DNA from 3 places in the Paenibacillus sp. P36 genome. Region 3 is predicted to be linked to each of the others. Evidence: riboswitches for the same ligand, from Rfam matches in the RefSeq annotation. Region 3 holds a riboswitch; each other region holds the start of a gene.

Region 1 (4,941 bases), 990 kb from region 3:
TCTACCCCAGTAACTTGTGCTCCTAGACGAGCCCAGGAGAGCGTATCTAAACCAAAGTGACACTGAAGGTGTAGTAGCGTCTTAGAAGAAACATCGCCGAGTTCCGCTCGTTCGATTGGGGTCAAGGTAATCTTGCCTGCCTTAAACCCGGCGATATCGTATCTTGCGGCATTGACAGCTGTACGGGTGTTCCAGTGTTCGCGGTTCCGTTCCGTATAATCAGTCATAGCGTCTCGCTCCTCTGACGTCCTGTCTTGTGCTGGCAGCAGCCAGCTTGTATTAAAACAAAGATATACGGGTAGCTCGTTCAAATATGCCTGTTCTTACTTCCTAATAGTTGTTCATTTAGGAGGAAGCATTTACACCGCCTTGCGCCCAAGGCTGCGTTGTTGTCGTTAACTCTTCTCCCGACTCGATGGCCGCCTGCATCATTATAGATAAATAATGATCCTGCATGGCCTCTTCCAACCCATAGCATTCCGGCCCACCTTGTAGATAGTCCGCCATCTTATTTAAACTCGTAGCGATAGCAAGCTCATCGTCAGATAATCGGCTGGGAACAAATGGATTTTCATATACCCATTCATCATTAGCTGTAATGCCTCGGTGATAATAGCCTTCAAGGTTCCCGTTATGGCCAGTATCAATTCTTCGAAGATCACCGTATATCGGTGTTTTGAAATCCCGTAGATACCGGAACGTTTCGTCTGTTAATTCTCCGCGGTTTCCACGAACGAGTATACGATTTTTGCGAACCCAAGAAAAATACTGATCTCCCGTAAAATCAAAAAGTGCCAGCTTATTTCCGAAGGAAAGAGTAACGATATCCTGGACAGAATCAGCCATGATTTCACTTTCGGGAGGTCCATTACGCCCAGGTCCTTTCACTAGATTCGACGTAAATCTCTGTCCCCGGATGACGGCATTCTCGAAATCAATGCCAAGCAGCTTTCGTATCAAACTGATTCCATGATAACCGTGCGCAGCTGAGACTTGCGCTTGAGAAATATCGCCAAGTTTGCCGGATCTCACAAAAGCAATGCGCGCAGCATGCATCGGCTGATACAAGTATTGTTCAGCTACCTGTACGCGTCCTTTCAGCTTTTTCAGCGATTCGTACAAGTCGATCATGGTGGGAATGTCCTTAGCTGGAGGCGTCTCTGTCAATACGGGAATTCCCCGCTCGGCCAGTTCCAGTGTGCAGACGGGCGCTGCCTCCCATGGAACGCATACGACCGCGAACTGAAGTGAGCCGCTTGAAGCGAAAGAATCCATATCCCGATAGGTTTTCACACCCCACTCCTTTTCAATCTCCTTGCCGCGTTCCTCGTCACGGACTAGCATCGCCCGGACGGCGAAATGCTTAGGCAGCGCTTTGGCAATCCGCAAATAAAAATCGGCTCTCCACCCTCTGCCGACAATACCGAATTCGATTAATGACATGACCGTTCTCCTCGCTTTCGTTAAATGCCACTAAGATAATAGGAAAGTTACATGTTTTGCTAGATTTTATTTTACTAAAGGATCTGCCGTTCATACAAGTGCGCGGCCCATCCTTGCGCTTCATACCGTCCACAAAACGCAAATCCTTCACGAGTATAATATCTATTTAGTGCCGCGTTATCAGCCATACAATCAAGGCGTATCCAAGATTTCCCTTGTTCTTTGATATAGCTTTCCGCCCAATTAAGCAACCGCGTGCCAATGCCCATGCCTGGATAGTCCCGAGAGACCGCCAATCGGTGTACATAGCCAGCATTTTCATGGTGCTGATCTCTCCAGATCTCTTCGTCCCTCCATTGAATGGAAAAGCAGCCGACGGGCACTCCATCCATGTGCGCCACAAAAAACTCATCCTGTTGAATCAAATCCAACACATACGATTGTGAAAACCTCTCCTCGCGCCACTGTATAAAGCCCTGCGTCCGCTCAATCCACCTGGCGGCATGTACCAAAAGCTCTCGCACCGACTCTGCATCTGCCAGCTCTGCTCTGCGAATGTCCAGTTTGCTCTGCCAGCGGTACTCCAACCGTGCTGCCGTTTCCATCGCCAATGCTTCACCGGACAACCTGGCTACAACATGTAACGCCGCATCGAACCCTGTAGTTACACCGCCGGACATGACAATTCTTCCGTTATCAACATAGCGAACATTCTTCACAACCGTCGTACCAGGAGAAAGCATGCCTTGTAAAAGGTCGTACGCCATCCGATTCGTTGTCACGCGAAGCCCCTCCAATAAATCCGCTTTCGCCAGCAGCAGGGCTCCAGTACATATTGAAAGAACAATTTCAGCGTTGTTAGCCGCCTCACGCAACCAATTGATCAGTCGTACATTGTTTATTTCTGTGCGAGCTCCCCACCCTCCAGGCACGATGAGAATATCAATGGCAGGGCAAGTATCAAAACTAAATTGTGGCGTGATCGTGATGCCGCTAACGGTTGTCATCGGGGTTTCCTTTTCGGCTACTGTAAAGACCTGGAAATGACTGCCCAAGTATCCAGCTACCCCAAAAACATCATGTGGACCGGTAAAATCCAATGTATCTACCTTATCGTACAGCACAACTCCGACATGCCTTGTCCTCTTCATCGACATCATCTCCTCAGAAATAAAAAGAGCACTTGACCCAATGGATCAAACGCTCTGCCCAGGCGATCGGCTATATGCCATATGCGCTCCCCCGTAGTCCTCTACGTTTCGCCAGTTACGCATACCATAATTTCCCTTTATTATACAAAGGAAAAATAAAGCCGTCTAGATGAATAAAAAGATTATTTTCAGCCAAACCGATCATTGAATTGGAACTTTGAATATGACTAATAATCCAATAGCGAATAGTATGGAAATCGCATACGTAAGTATTGGGCGACTAAAATGTAAACGAAGCATTGGGAACGTGATGATATTGAACACGACGGAATACAGCATGGTCCAGCCATGAAAATGTTTGATCGCTCCTGTAAATATGTAGATGACCTCAATGAGGGAATATATGACGACCCATAATCCTATCCATAATGCTGCCTTTGCAATTCCTTTGGGGTATAAACCAAGAAATATCAGCGTTGTAGCTGCAAATGCAACCAAACAGCATATTTCAGTCCCTATCGTACTATCAATTGGCGGCTTGGGTTGGTGCTGCCATAGCGGGTAATCTTTAGTCAGCAGAACATAAAATACGTCTCCAAGCAAGAAATATAACATTGTTGCATGATATTTTTGCCAATTTCTCCAGTCTCCCCAACGCCATGCCGAAAGGACAGATATAACAGCCATAGCAATGAAAATCATCCGAATACCCCATAACATTGCATCGTTTAACTTTTATAGTCCCCTGATCCAATTATAGGTATTCAGATTTCCTGCACGCCCGATTATAATGCGGTTCTCTCCCTTTCGCGAATCCATGCATTTGCAAGCAGAATAGCCCCTCTAGCTGCAGCTGTATCCGCTAAGTCGTTGAGCATAACGAAATCATGGATAGTGCCTTGGAAGCGAACAGCTGTTACCCGAACCCCGGCTTCTCTCAGTTTATTCGCATAGGCTTCTCCTTCATCCCTTAGTACATCTGCTTCAGCCGTAATGACAAGTGCTTCGGGAAGGCCTTTCAGTTGTTCTATGCAAGCTCTTAATGGTGAGGCGGTTATTTCCGCTCTTTCTCCTGGATCAGTTGTATATTGGTCCCAGAACCATTTCATAGCATCCTGGCGAAGGAAATATCCTGTTGAAAAATCTTTATATGAGTCCGTCTCAAACGATGCATCAGTGACTGGATAAAAGAGCACCTGCTTGCGGATCTGAGGGCCACCGCGCTCCTTGGCCATTAAGGTAATGGCAGCACTCATGTTACCACCGACACTATCCCCTGCAACTGTAATATGGTCTGGATGCAATCCCTTTTCTTTGCCATGTTCGGCAACCCATTTGAGCGCGGTAAATACTTCCTCAATCGCAACAGGGTATCTGGCTTCCGGCGACAGGCTATAGTTTGTAAAAACAACCGCGGACTGAGACCCTACCGCTAATTCTCGAATTAATCGGTCATGCGTATGGACATTTCCGAAGACCCAGCCAGCGCCGTGGGTGTAGAGAATCACAGGTAGAGAACCTGAAATGTTTTGTGGACGAAAAATGGTTAGAGAGATGTCCCCTTTGGGCCCTCCCGGAATGGTTACATTCTCCACGTCAACAGGCGGCTTTGTTATGGGGCCGTCTTGAACTTCGTCAACAGCTTCCCTTCCTTTCTTTGGTCCTAAATCAAAGAGAAATGGTGGATTTGCTGTAGCTTCAACGAAATCTTGAGCAGCTTGTTCAAGTACGATCTTCTTCTTCATTTTGGAACCACCTTTCATTTGGCTTCATTTATGGTCCCAATTTATTAACCAATTTGAGGGGAAATTAATCTGTTTGTTTGTAAATCCTTAAGCGGTGAACTCATCTATTATTTCAATTACTTCAATTTTTCCATTAATCAAAAGCTCCGGAAGTTCGTTGCTCACATTCCCCTTCCAGTATTCTCTAGCTTGTTCAATTTTTAAGGAAAAAGGGATCGCATCCTCCTTAGGCAATAGATTTCCATCGCCCTCAAAGTAACTTCCATTAACCCGAAGCTTAACGATTTGCAAAACTTTCCGATGATAGGATTCAAAAATACTTTTCCATTTCAAAGCATCTCCATAACTTTTCGCAGCATATAAACAAGTTAATCTTGAAGGATATTCAGGGTATTCTTGAAGTCTAACCATCTCAACTAGCGCTTCTCTAATAGCTCTAATTGTTTGCCCTACATACTTAACAGCTACTTCGGCATTTTCTTTATCAAGTTTCAAGCCATCATTCGTGTAATGATCATTGAGAATTTGAATAAAATCTTCGCCTTTGGCATTTAATTGTTCTTTTTCAAAAAAGAAACGGTACAATGTGTTTTTCTGGTCAT
Region 2 (4,941 bases), 3.0 Mb from region 3:
AAGCGCCAATAGTTCTGGCCGACCGAGTCCAACGCTGGCCTCACATGTGCGAGAAGATCTGGACGGTCGAATCGGTGGTATTGTGGATGGCGGCGGCACGGGGGTCGGTGTTGAGTCGACGGTGATTCAGCTTGTAGATGGTGAGCTGTATATTTTGCGTCCAGGCGGCGTTACGGCAGAGCAGTTGCAGTCCGCCCTGCAGGCTATTCGAATTCATGAGCCTGAGCGGGAAGATGTGCAGGTCTCAGAAACGCCTCGTGCTCCGGGGATGAAGTATACGCATTATGCGCCAAAGGGATACATGCATATTGTATCTGGAGACAATGCTGAAGCAGTGGTTGAATGGATTCAGCGCGACATTCAAGCCGCTAAAAAGCGAGGGGAATCGACGGGGGTCCTTACTTTTGAGGAAAGGGCTTCTCTATTTGAAGCTGATTTGGTCATTGCCTGCGGCTCGTTAGCGGAACCGGATAAGATTGCTCAGGGGCTGTATGCTGCATTAAGGCAATTTGATCAGCAAGGGATTCAGTATATTGCTGCAGAAGGCTGCCCGGAAACGGGGATTGGTCAGGCCATTATGAACCGTCTGCGCAAGGCAGCCGGTCACCGGCTAGTACGTGTTTAGCTAGCATGATTCCCAGTTTGTCCGCATATCTTGGTTAAGAAAGCGGACAAGGGGGACAGCACTTATGCTCGTAACTGGCGTTGAATTTGGGCAGATCATCACCATATTCATCATGGCGATAGCCTTGGGTCTGGATGCTTTTTCCTTAGGAATAGGTATCGGCATGAAGGGAATTCGCTTGTTGGATATTTTTAAAATTAGCATGGTGATTGGTATTTTTCATATCATTATGCCGTTAATGGGCATATTTATGGGACAATATGTTTCGCTTCTGCTTGGCAATGTGGCCACTGCAGCCGGCGGATGTTTGCTCATCCTTTTGGGCTCCCATATGGTGTATAGTTCGATCCGCGGAGAGGAAGCAACCTCTTTTGATCATAGATCTTTATGGGGGCTTACGATTTTTGCGCTTAGTGTAAGCATAGATTCGTTCTCAGTAGGTGTATCCTTAGGCATGTTTGCGACGGATATCCTGTTAACCGTGCTTGTATTTGGTTTGTTCGGCGCGCTGCTCTCTGTAGCTGGTTTATTGGTTGGCAGACGGGTGAACGGCTGGGTTGGCGAGTATGGTGAAGCGTTTGGCGGGCTAATTCTGCTCGCGTTTGGGATCAAGTTTTTGCTATGATACAATGGAGGCGGAGCAGGCTCTGCCTATGTTTACGAAGAAAGTTTTGCTACGCAAAACTCTGAGGAGGATCTCATGTTGCGAATTCTATTTGTCTGTACAGGAAATACGTGCCGCAGTCCATTAGCCGAAGGTTTGCTGCGTATCAGGGTGCACCAAGAAGGACTTGCGGCAGAAGTTCGTTCAGCTGGCGTATCCGCAATGACGGGCGCTCCGATCTCCCGAAATAGTGCGACACTGCTGCAGGAGGCAGGGTTCAAAGAGCCCATTCGTTCACTAGCGATTCAGGAGTCTGAGGTGAAGTGGGCGGATCTCATTTTGACGATGACGATGGGGCATAAACGTTCGGTTATCCAGCGGTATCCGGGCGCGATTGATAAAATTTTTACACTCAAAGAATATGTAGAGGACGATCAGCGTATCCTTCAAGCGATTGAGGAGAGAGAGAAGTTGGTCACGGAGCTTCAGCTTAAGCAGGCTCTTTCACAAACAGTAACCGTTGAAGAACGAAATCGGATTTATCTGTTGGAAGATGCCATCCCGGATTACGATATTTCTGACCCGTTCGGAGGCCCTATAGAGGTTTACCGGCAAACAGCGAATGAAATCAGCGGGAGTTTAGATAAATTGGTTAAGAAGCTGCGCGAGCGGAAAGAGGATTCGCAGTCTGGGAAATGATTTGCGAAAGACATCTTTACACCTCGTGCATAATGCGATAAGATGGATTCATCAAGCAAGACTCAATGTAACTGGCGACGAGTGGGAGTAACCACAATGGAGCATTGAGCTATACGGCCGGTCGCCTGGGCAAAAGAGCAACGCGCTATTTCTAGCGTGTCCGCTCTTTTTTTCGTTTTCTGGTGGACTTTGGGATATAATAGAAGGGTCGAATTCGAACAAGCAAAGGAGCGTTCTATCCATGAAAATTGCGTTAGGTGCGGATCATGCAGGCTATCGTTTGAAAGATGTTATTATTCCTTTTATTGAATCCTTGGGCCATCAGGTCATAGATTATGGATGCAGCTGTGCAGATTCCGTTGATTATCCGGATTATGCGCTCAAGGTTTGTGAAGATGTGGTTTCCGGGGAAGCCGACAAAGGAATTCTGATCTGTGGAACAGGCATCGGGATGTCGATCGCTGCGAATAAGGTTCCAGGCATCCGTTGCGCGCTGGTTCATGATCTATTTTCTGCTAAAGCCACACGGGAGCACAATGATACGAATGTACTTGCTTTAGGCGAGCGTGTCATCGGACCGGGTGTTGCCGAGGAAATCGTGAAAATTTGGCTGGAAACAGAATTTTCCCAAGGTGTCCGTCACCAGAACCGCATTAACAAGGTGCAAAGCATCGAAGATCGCTTCGCGATTCATCCATAAGGGTGGCCACCATGACAAATTCCATACTTCACACGATTGCAGAAGATTTGGAAGCAAATCTTCGCGAGTTGGTAAAGGTGGGCAATCTACGGCCAGGTCACATTCTGGTCATTGGTACAAGCACGAGTGAGATTCTCGGTCATCGGATTGGGACGTCGGGGACACTGGATGCAGCTCGGCCGATTTTTGAAGCGGCGCAGCGCATTAGCCGCGAGTTCGGCTTGCACTTGGCTTTTCAGTGCTGCGAACATTTGAACCGCGCGCTTGTCATTGAGGAAGATCTCTTCGCGATCTCCCCTCAGCTTGAGCCAGTGTCGGTGATTCCTGTGCCAAAAGCCGGCGGTTCAATGGCCTCCTACGCATACCGTCACTTCGCGAAGCCTGTAGTCGTCGAGACGATTCAAGCGCATGCCGGGATCGATATTGGCAGTACGCTGATCGGGATGCATTTGCGGCGGGTTGCTGTGCCTGCACGGCCGCCCGTGCGGAATATGGGTCATGCTTATGTGACCATGGCCTTTACACGGCCTAAATTGATTGGCGGAACAAGAGCTGTCTACACACCTGAGGCTGCCGAGCAGCTCTATCAGCAAGCCGCGCCAGATGCGGATTGCTAGGTTAACTTATAGATATAAATTATCTTTTAGGAGGAATTCCATATGACAAACTTTCTAAGTAAACAAGATCCAAAAATCGTAGAAGCTATGAACCTAGAACTTGGTCGTCAACGCGACAAAATTGAGCTTATCGCTTCTGAAAACATCGTCAGCCAAGCTGTGCTTGAAGCGATGGGTACAGTACTGACTAACAAATACGCAGAAGGTTACCCGGGCAAAAGATACTACGGCGGCTGCGAATACGTAGACATCGTAGAAGATATCGCTCGCGACCGCGCGAAAGAGCTTTTCGGAGCTGAACATGCGAACGTTCAACCGCACTCTGGTGCACAAGCGAATATGGCTGTTTACTTGGCAGCTCTTAACCCTGGTGACACTGTTCTGGGGATGAACCTGGCACACGGTGGTCACTTAACACACGGCAGCCCTGTTAATGCTTCCGGTATTCTTTACAACTTCGTGGCTTACGGTGTAAGTGAAAAAGACTTCCGCATCGACTACGACGATGTTCGTAAAGCGGCTTTCAAACATAAGCCTCGCATGTTAGTTGCTGGCGCAAGTGCTTACCCGCGCACAATTGATTTCGAAGCATTGGCATCCATCGCTAACGATGTAGGCGCATTGTTCTTCGTTGACATGGCGCATATTGCCGGTCTAGTTGCTGCTGGTTTGCACCCGAACCCAGTGCCGCATGCACATTTCGTTACAACTACAACGCACAAAACGCTTCGCGGTCCTCGCGGCGGTATGATTCTTACGCGCAAAGCTTGGGCAGCTGCGATTGATAAAGCTGTATTCCCTGGTTCCCAAGGCGGTCCTTTGATGCATACGATTGCTGCAAAAGCCGTTTCCTTCGGTGAAGCTCTGCAACCGGAATTCAAAACTTACGGTCAAAACGTCATCGACAACGCGCAAGCATTGGCGACTGCACTGACAGCTGAAGGCATTAACCTTGTTTCCGGCGGTACAGATAACCACTTGATGCTGGTTGATCTGCGCAACCTGAACATCACAGGTAAAGATGCTGAGCACGTACTTGACGAGATTGGTATCACAGCGAACAAAAACGCGATTCCTTTCGATCCAACAAGCCCGTTCATCACAAGCGGTATCCGTTTGGGCACACCGGCTGTAACATCCCGCGGCATGGGCGTAGAAGCGATGCAAACAATCGCGAAAGTGATTGCAATTACATTGAAAAGCCCGAAAGATGAGGCTGTTCTTGAGAAAGCTCGCGGCATGGTGAAAGATTTGACGGCGCAATATCCGTTGTACGCAGGTTTAACTTACTAATCAAAATAGAAAGGGCTGCCTCAAAGGGTCTTTAATGACCTTTTGAAGCAGCCCTTTTTTTATACTACTGCATGACGCACCTTCTGCTCGGCTTCCTTCAGGCTCGGCAGTATGGACGCCAGCAAGCCAATTCCCGCGACGCCGGTTAGCAGAATAAACAGCGCCATGGCTCCGGATGGCAGAAAACCGCCGATGATCATGTTTAGTCCGCTAAGCATAATGGCAACGCGATTCGTCATGCTGCTGAGCGCCATATAGGAGCTGCGGGCGTGGTCGGGGACAAGCTGTACAAGCAGCGATTGTTTTAAAGGCACATAGGTCAGCTCACCTATGGTGGCAACGAGCATTAGCAGCATAAGCATGATTGGTTGGCTGCCGAATACAAGATATGTATAGCCGGCTA
Region 3 (4,941 bases):
GGTGAGGTATAGGCGATTGCTAAGTAGCGGAGCGGGCTAGGCCCGGCGGAACCAACCGAGCAACTTCGAGGATGAGGCAGATTACTACTGCTTAACGCCAATTCCTCCTGCTATTTGCTGCGATTATTCCACTTTTCTCCTAATTAGCTGGATTTATTGGCGTTAATTATGCCAAGTATAACCAATTCTCGTCTCCTACCGATGATTTAGCTGGAGCTTCTACCGTTATTTCGTTTCTTGTTCTTGAGCAGGGAAGATTAACGGTAGTTTTTCCATCTACCGTAGCTTGCGGCTTCTTTGTGGATTGTCGCTGCACGTCATACATCACATAGCGGAACCTGAGGGCGCTATTTCTGCCCTATCGGTCTGTTTCAAATTTTTGGGGAACTACAGGGCTTTATTTCAACGTTTTTCGGCTGACTTTCAGCCCAATCCGTTGAAATAAGGGACCGTAGTTCCCCTCCGGTGCGTAAAAGGGGCTATTTTGCAGAAATAGCGCCCTGTAGTTCCCCGAGGCCGAGCTTCAACCTCGGCTTCAGGCCCTGGTCCCCGGGCAGGCTCCGCCAGCCGCTCCAGTATAATTTGTCTTTGGCAGGTGAGTGAAAGTTGGCTGATCAGGTGAGTAGTGTGATGGGATGGTGCGACGTGTCTAACATCAAGCCAGCCGGTGTTTAGTCGGTTAGGTTTCGGTGTTTAATCAGTTAGGTATTCTCTTAAAATTTCCTTTATAAAAAGGTTTTGACCTTAGGCAAATTCATGTAAAATATAATTTAGAAATAGAGAGTAATGATAAGGAGAGATTCACTATGGCTGTGTTGGATATTAAGGTTGATGACTTAACGGGTCCTGAGGTAAGGGCATTAATTCTGGAGCATCTGAAAGGAATGTCAGAGCTTTCACCACCGGAAAGCATGCATGCCCTGAATATTGATGGGCTCAAAAAACCGGAAGTTACGTTCTGGAGTGCATGGGACCAAGGACAATTAGCAGGCTGCGGCGCAATGAAAGAACTTGAACCCGGACACGGTGAGATAAAATCCATGCGAACTTCTTCTGCACATCTTAGAAAAGGGGTTGCGAAACAGCTTCTTGAGCACATCATCGGGGAAGCCAAGCGACGTGGTTATCAGCGGTTAAGCCTGGAAACTGGCTCCTTCGAAGCCTTTGAGCCGGCAAGAAAACTGTATGAGAAATCGGGTTTTGAGTATTGCGAGCCGTTTGCGGATTACACCGAAGACCCTCTCAGCTCATTTATGACGTTGAAATTATAGAAAAAAAGGCTGCTGGACCATAGATTAAACAGGTCTGGACAGCCTTTTTTAGTAAATATGAAAGTATAAGTTTTATACTTTGCCTCGCATCTACGCTCGTCCCTGAAAGGACGACGAAGTCGTTTATCCTTGTTCCGCGCTTTAAGGCGTTTTCGAATACACGAAAAATCCGCTTCTTTTTTCCCAACCTGCAGCCGTCCAGAAAGAATGGCCCAATTCATTATTTTCGAGGACAAAAATGTGACATTTCTCAATGCCTATTTCTCTTAGCTGAGCAAGACTCGCTTCTACAAGCCGATGCCCAATCCGTTGTTTGCGATATTCCGGATTTACTGCTAGATGATAGATAAACCCTCTTCTACCATCGTGCCCAGCCAGAATAGTTCCAACGACCTGCTGGTCCGCTTCGCAAACAAAACAAAATCCTTGATTTCGCTGCAGATAGCTCGCGATATTAGGTTTAGAATCCGCCTCACTTAAGACAAGACCCTCAATTTGACTCCAGAGTATAAAGGCTTGATCATAATCCTCAATGGTCATTTCCCGAATAATGGACATCAATCGCTTCTCCTTTGAATCATGGTTTAACTCCATTTGATTATCCTATTCTTGCAGGCAAATTGGAAGAGAGCATTGAAAACTATCGCTATAGTTGTTATTATGTTTTCATACAAGTAACTGTGTGTGACTGGCGGAACATGGGGAACCATGAGGGAGCACATAGATAATCAGCCGTACGCCTGGGCAGAGGTAAGGGGAGATCCCCTTACCTCTTTGCGTTTCAAATTTACTCAAAAGGGATGATTGAAATGTCAGCAGAAACATTAATCTTGGATGGTAACCGGGTCGCAGACGCCATGAAGGCATCACTGAACAACAGAATCAAAAACTTGTCCGATCAAGGCATCGTTCCTTGTTTAGCGACCGTGTTGGTCGGCGACGATCCTGCTTCAGCGACTTACGTACGGATGAAAGGAAACGCATGCAAGCGACTGGGGATTCAATCTATTCGTGTTGTTCTTCCTGAACACACGACTACAGAGGAGTTAATTGCAGCCATTCACAAGCTTAATGATGACAACAGCGTGCATGGGATCTTGTTGCAGCACCCGGTCCCGAAGCATATCGATGAAAGGGCAGCTTTTGAGGCGATTCATATCGATAAAGATGTCGATGGCGTCACGACGTTGGGATTTGCTCAAAATGCTTTTGGATTTGCCGAGTTCCCATCCTGTACGCCGGCGGCGATTATGGCCATTTTAGACTATTATGAAATTCCGGTCGAAGGCAAACATGCGGTTGTTATTGGAAGAAGTCCAATTCTCGGCAAGCCTGTCTCTATGATGCTGCTAAATAAGAACGCAACCGTTACGACCTGCCACTCGAAAACAACGAATTTGGCCGATATCGTGCGTTTGGGAGATATTGTTGTAGCTGCTGTGGGTAAACCTCGATTTGTTCAAGGCGATTGGCTAAAACCAGGCGCAATTGTCTTAGATGCAGGTTACAATCCTGGAAACGTTGGTGATGTTGATTATGAGGCTTGTTGTGAGGTGGCTTCGGCTATTACACCGGTTCCTGCCGGGGTTGGTCCAGTGACCATTGCAACTTTGCTCAAACATACGGTCGATGCGGCTGAAAACATAGCAATCAAGCGATAAGCGTAATGCGCCCCGAGCCTGCAAGTTTTGTAAACATCATATTTTCACCAACAACTGGTCATACTAGTGGATCTAGAGTAAAGAGGTGAAATCATGTTATTTAACATTATTGCAGGCTTTGTAATCCCCTGGGTGTTTGGCATTTATTTGTATCGAAAGTCTCGAACTATTGTGTTATTAATTTTTCCGATTACTGTCGTTATATCTGGCTTAATCAACGATACAGGGTACTATTTGGAATTTTGGGATTTCACCCCCTTGATTGAGAATGATGAGACGCTTTCTGCACTGCCGCTTGATATTGGGCTTTATCCCGTTATGGCCGGTTATTTGATTTATTGGATTCGAAAAAATAATCGGCATACGCTTTTGAAAATAGGCTGTTTTTGCTTGGCTACGACTGCGTTGGAATATTTGGCGTTTATTTTTGGAAAAGTAGAATACAGCAATCATTGGAATATTGGTTGGACCTTTGTATCTTATCTACTTGCATATAGCCTAGTCTATTTGTATTACAGGCTTTTGGTAAGATACGGTTATTGGAAATGAAAAACGTTTAATTGCTCTTCGGGCCAGCGGCCAGAGGGAGTTGTTAAGCGTTTTTTTGTTGTTTTCCCATGAGGAATAATTTGGATCAACCTGCTAAAAATATTTCTGAACGATTTGAAAAGGGGGCAACCGATGAAAATTAAAATGTTGTTCATTAGCCTGGTGATATCAGTCTTATGCGCTAATGTCGGATATGCTGAACCAAGGCAATCTATACAAGCTGGGTTTGTGCGCGGCGGCGATCTATGGGTCAAAAAAGACGATAAGGAGCTGCAAGTTACGCTACATCAAAAGGTAAGCGAGCCCAAATGGTCGGCAGATGGAAAGTTCATTGCCTACTCACTTGCTCTTGGCGAACAGCAGCATGAGATATGGGTGTACAGCTTGGAGGCGAAAAAACATAACCGCGTCTATCCAGGCGGCGACAATTTTCAGTGGTCTCCCAATCGGAATGATCTTGCTTTTAAAATAGATGGCGTTCTGAATACCGCAAAGATTGGCCGCGATAAAGTGGAACCCTTTAAGAATGTAACTCTGGGTGTGGATAACTACTCATGGGTACCTGATGGCAGTGGATTTCTGGTATCTTCACCTGCTCAGCTGCGGCCATCCGGTTGGACGAATGTGGAATTGTATATGGTTCCGGCCGACGCCAAAATGGATCCCAACAAGAGTAAGCATTTTTATACGCTTCCTACGGAGTCACCTGGCTTTTTCGCTGTTGGCACAAGCTTATTCAAATGGTCCAGTGATAAAAAGTGGATCTCTTTTACCGCGCATCCAACGGCATCTTTGTCGGCGGACGGCAATGCGTTATGCGTGTTGTCTTCGGATGGCGAACAGTTCCAGCAATTGGATAACATGCTTCACTACCCGCAATGGTTTGCTTGGTCGCCTACGAAGGCAAGGCTCGCCTATATTGCAGGGGAAGGCCGAGTTGCGGTGCAGAATAAGCATTTGAAGCTCAAGGATTTGCCCGCTCTGAAGCCGGCTTCTTATACGCCTCAAGGATATGCGGATCGTGATTTTACATGGGAAAACGATCGCATGATCATTGTTTCTAGGTCGAAGGAATCCAAAGAGGATGCTGTATGGCCGCTTCCCGCTTTATATCAGCTGAGCCTTTCAAATAAAGAGCAGAAGCAGCTCACACATCCTCCGGAAAAAAACGGAGACTTCGGTCCGTACATGTTAAGGAAGAGTAATAGACTAACCTGGATCCGCTCAGACGGAAACCATGCGGAAGTATGGAGCTCGAATCCGGATGGAAGCAAAGCGGAGATCTGGATTTCCCAGTTGGATGTAGGCGTTCCTTATTATGGATGGAGTAACTGGAGCGCCGTTTTAGCTTGGTATGACCCTCATCGATAGCGTCAATTTACATGCTGCCCGTTCGCTTTTCCAGCGTTCGGGTTGTTGTATTTTTATAAGATTTGGAATAACATTAAACGATAAATGAT

What was found. A riboswitch is a leader RNA that binds a small molecule or an ion and turns the genes downstream of it on or off. The one in region 3 is predicted to bind ZMP and ZTP.
Region 1: another riboswitch for ZMP and ZTP. It lies ahead of ACKTT9_RS21480 (GNAT family N-acetyltransferase); the one in region 3 lies ahead of ACKTT9_RS26045 (bifunctional 5,10-methylenetetrahydrofolate dehydrogenase/5,10-methenyltetrahydrofolate cyclohydrolase).
Region 2: another riboswitch for ZMP and ZTP. It lies ahead of rpiB (ribose 5-phosphate isomerase B); the one in region 3 lies ahead of ACKTT9_RS26045 (bifunctional 5,10-methylenetetrahydrofolate dehydrogenase/5,10-methenyltetrahydrofolate cyclohydrolase).

Annotation. Positions count from the first base shown of each region.
Region 1 covers NZ_AP038372.1:4,775,410-4,780,350, forward strand. The annotation lists gene ACKTT9_RS21470 (class I SAM-dependent methyltransferase) at 1-227, opposite strand, end outside; gene ACKTT9_RS21475 (Gfo/Idh/MocA family protein) at 346-1,443, opposite strand; gene ACKTT9_RS21480 (GNAT family N-acetyltransferase) at 1,518-2,594, opposite strand; ZMP/ZTP riboswitch at 2,644-2,723, opposite strand; gene ACKTT9_RS21485 (CBO0543 family protein) at 2,796-3,296, opposite strand; gene ACKTT9_RS21490 (alpha/beta hydrolase) at 3,380-4,339, opposite strand; gene ACKTT9_RS21495 (DUF2441 domain-containing protein) at 4,427-4,941, opposite strand, start outside.
Region 2 covers NZ_AP038372.1:46,144-51,084, forward strand. The annotation lists gene ACKTT9_RS00200 (L-threonylcarbamoyladenylate synthase) at 1-625, shown strand, start outside; gene ACKTT9_RS00205 (manganese efflux pump MntP family protein) at 690-1,250, shown strand; gene ACKTT9_RS00210 (low molecular weight protein arginine phosphatase) at 1,326-1,928, shown strand; ZMP/ZTP riboswitch at 1,986-2,066, shown strand; gene rpiB (ribose 5-phosphate isomerase B) at 2,170-2,628, shown strand; gene ACKTT9_RS00220 (TIGR01440 family protein) at 2,640-3,245, shown strand; gene glyA (serine hydroxymethyltransferase) at 3,288-4,538, shown strand; gene ACKTT9_RS00230 (MFS transporter) at 4,598-4,941, opposite strand, start outside.
Region 3 covers NZ_AP038372.1:5,763,909-5,768,849, reverse strand. The annotation lists gene ACKTT9_RS26060 (hypothetical protein) at 1-40, shown strand, start outside; gene ACKTT9_RS26055 (GNAT family N-acetyltransferase) at 816-1,271, shown strand; gene ACKTT9_RS26050 (GNAT family N-acetyltransferase) at 1,413-1,829, opposite strand; ZMP/ZTP riboswitch at 1,946-2,024, shown strand; gene ACKTT9_RS26045 (bifunctional 5,10-methylenetetrahydrofolate dehydrogenase/5,10-methenyltetrahydrofolate cyclohydrolase) at 2,081-2,932, shown strand; gene ACKTT9_RS26040 (CBO0543 family protein) at 3,026-3,481, shown strand; gene ACKTT9_RS26035 (TolB family protein) at 3,614-4,852, shown strand.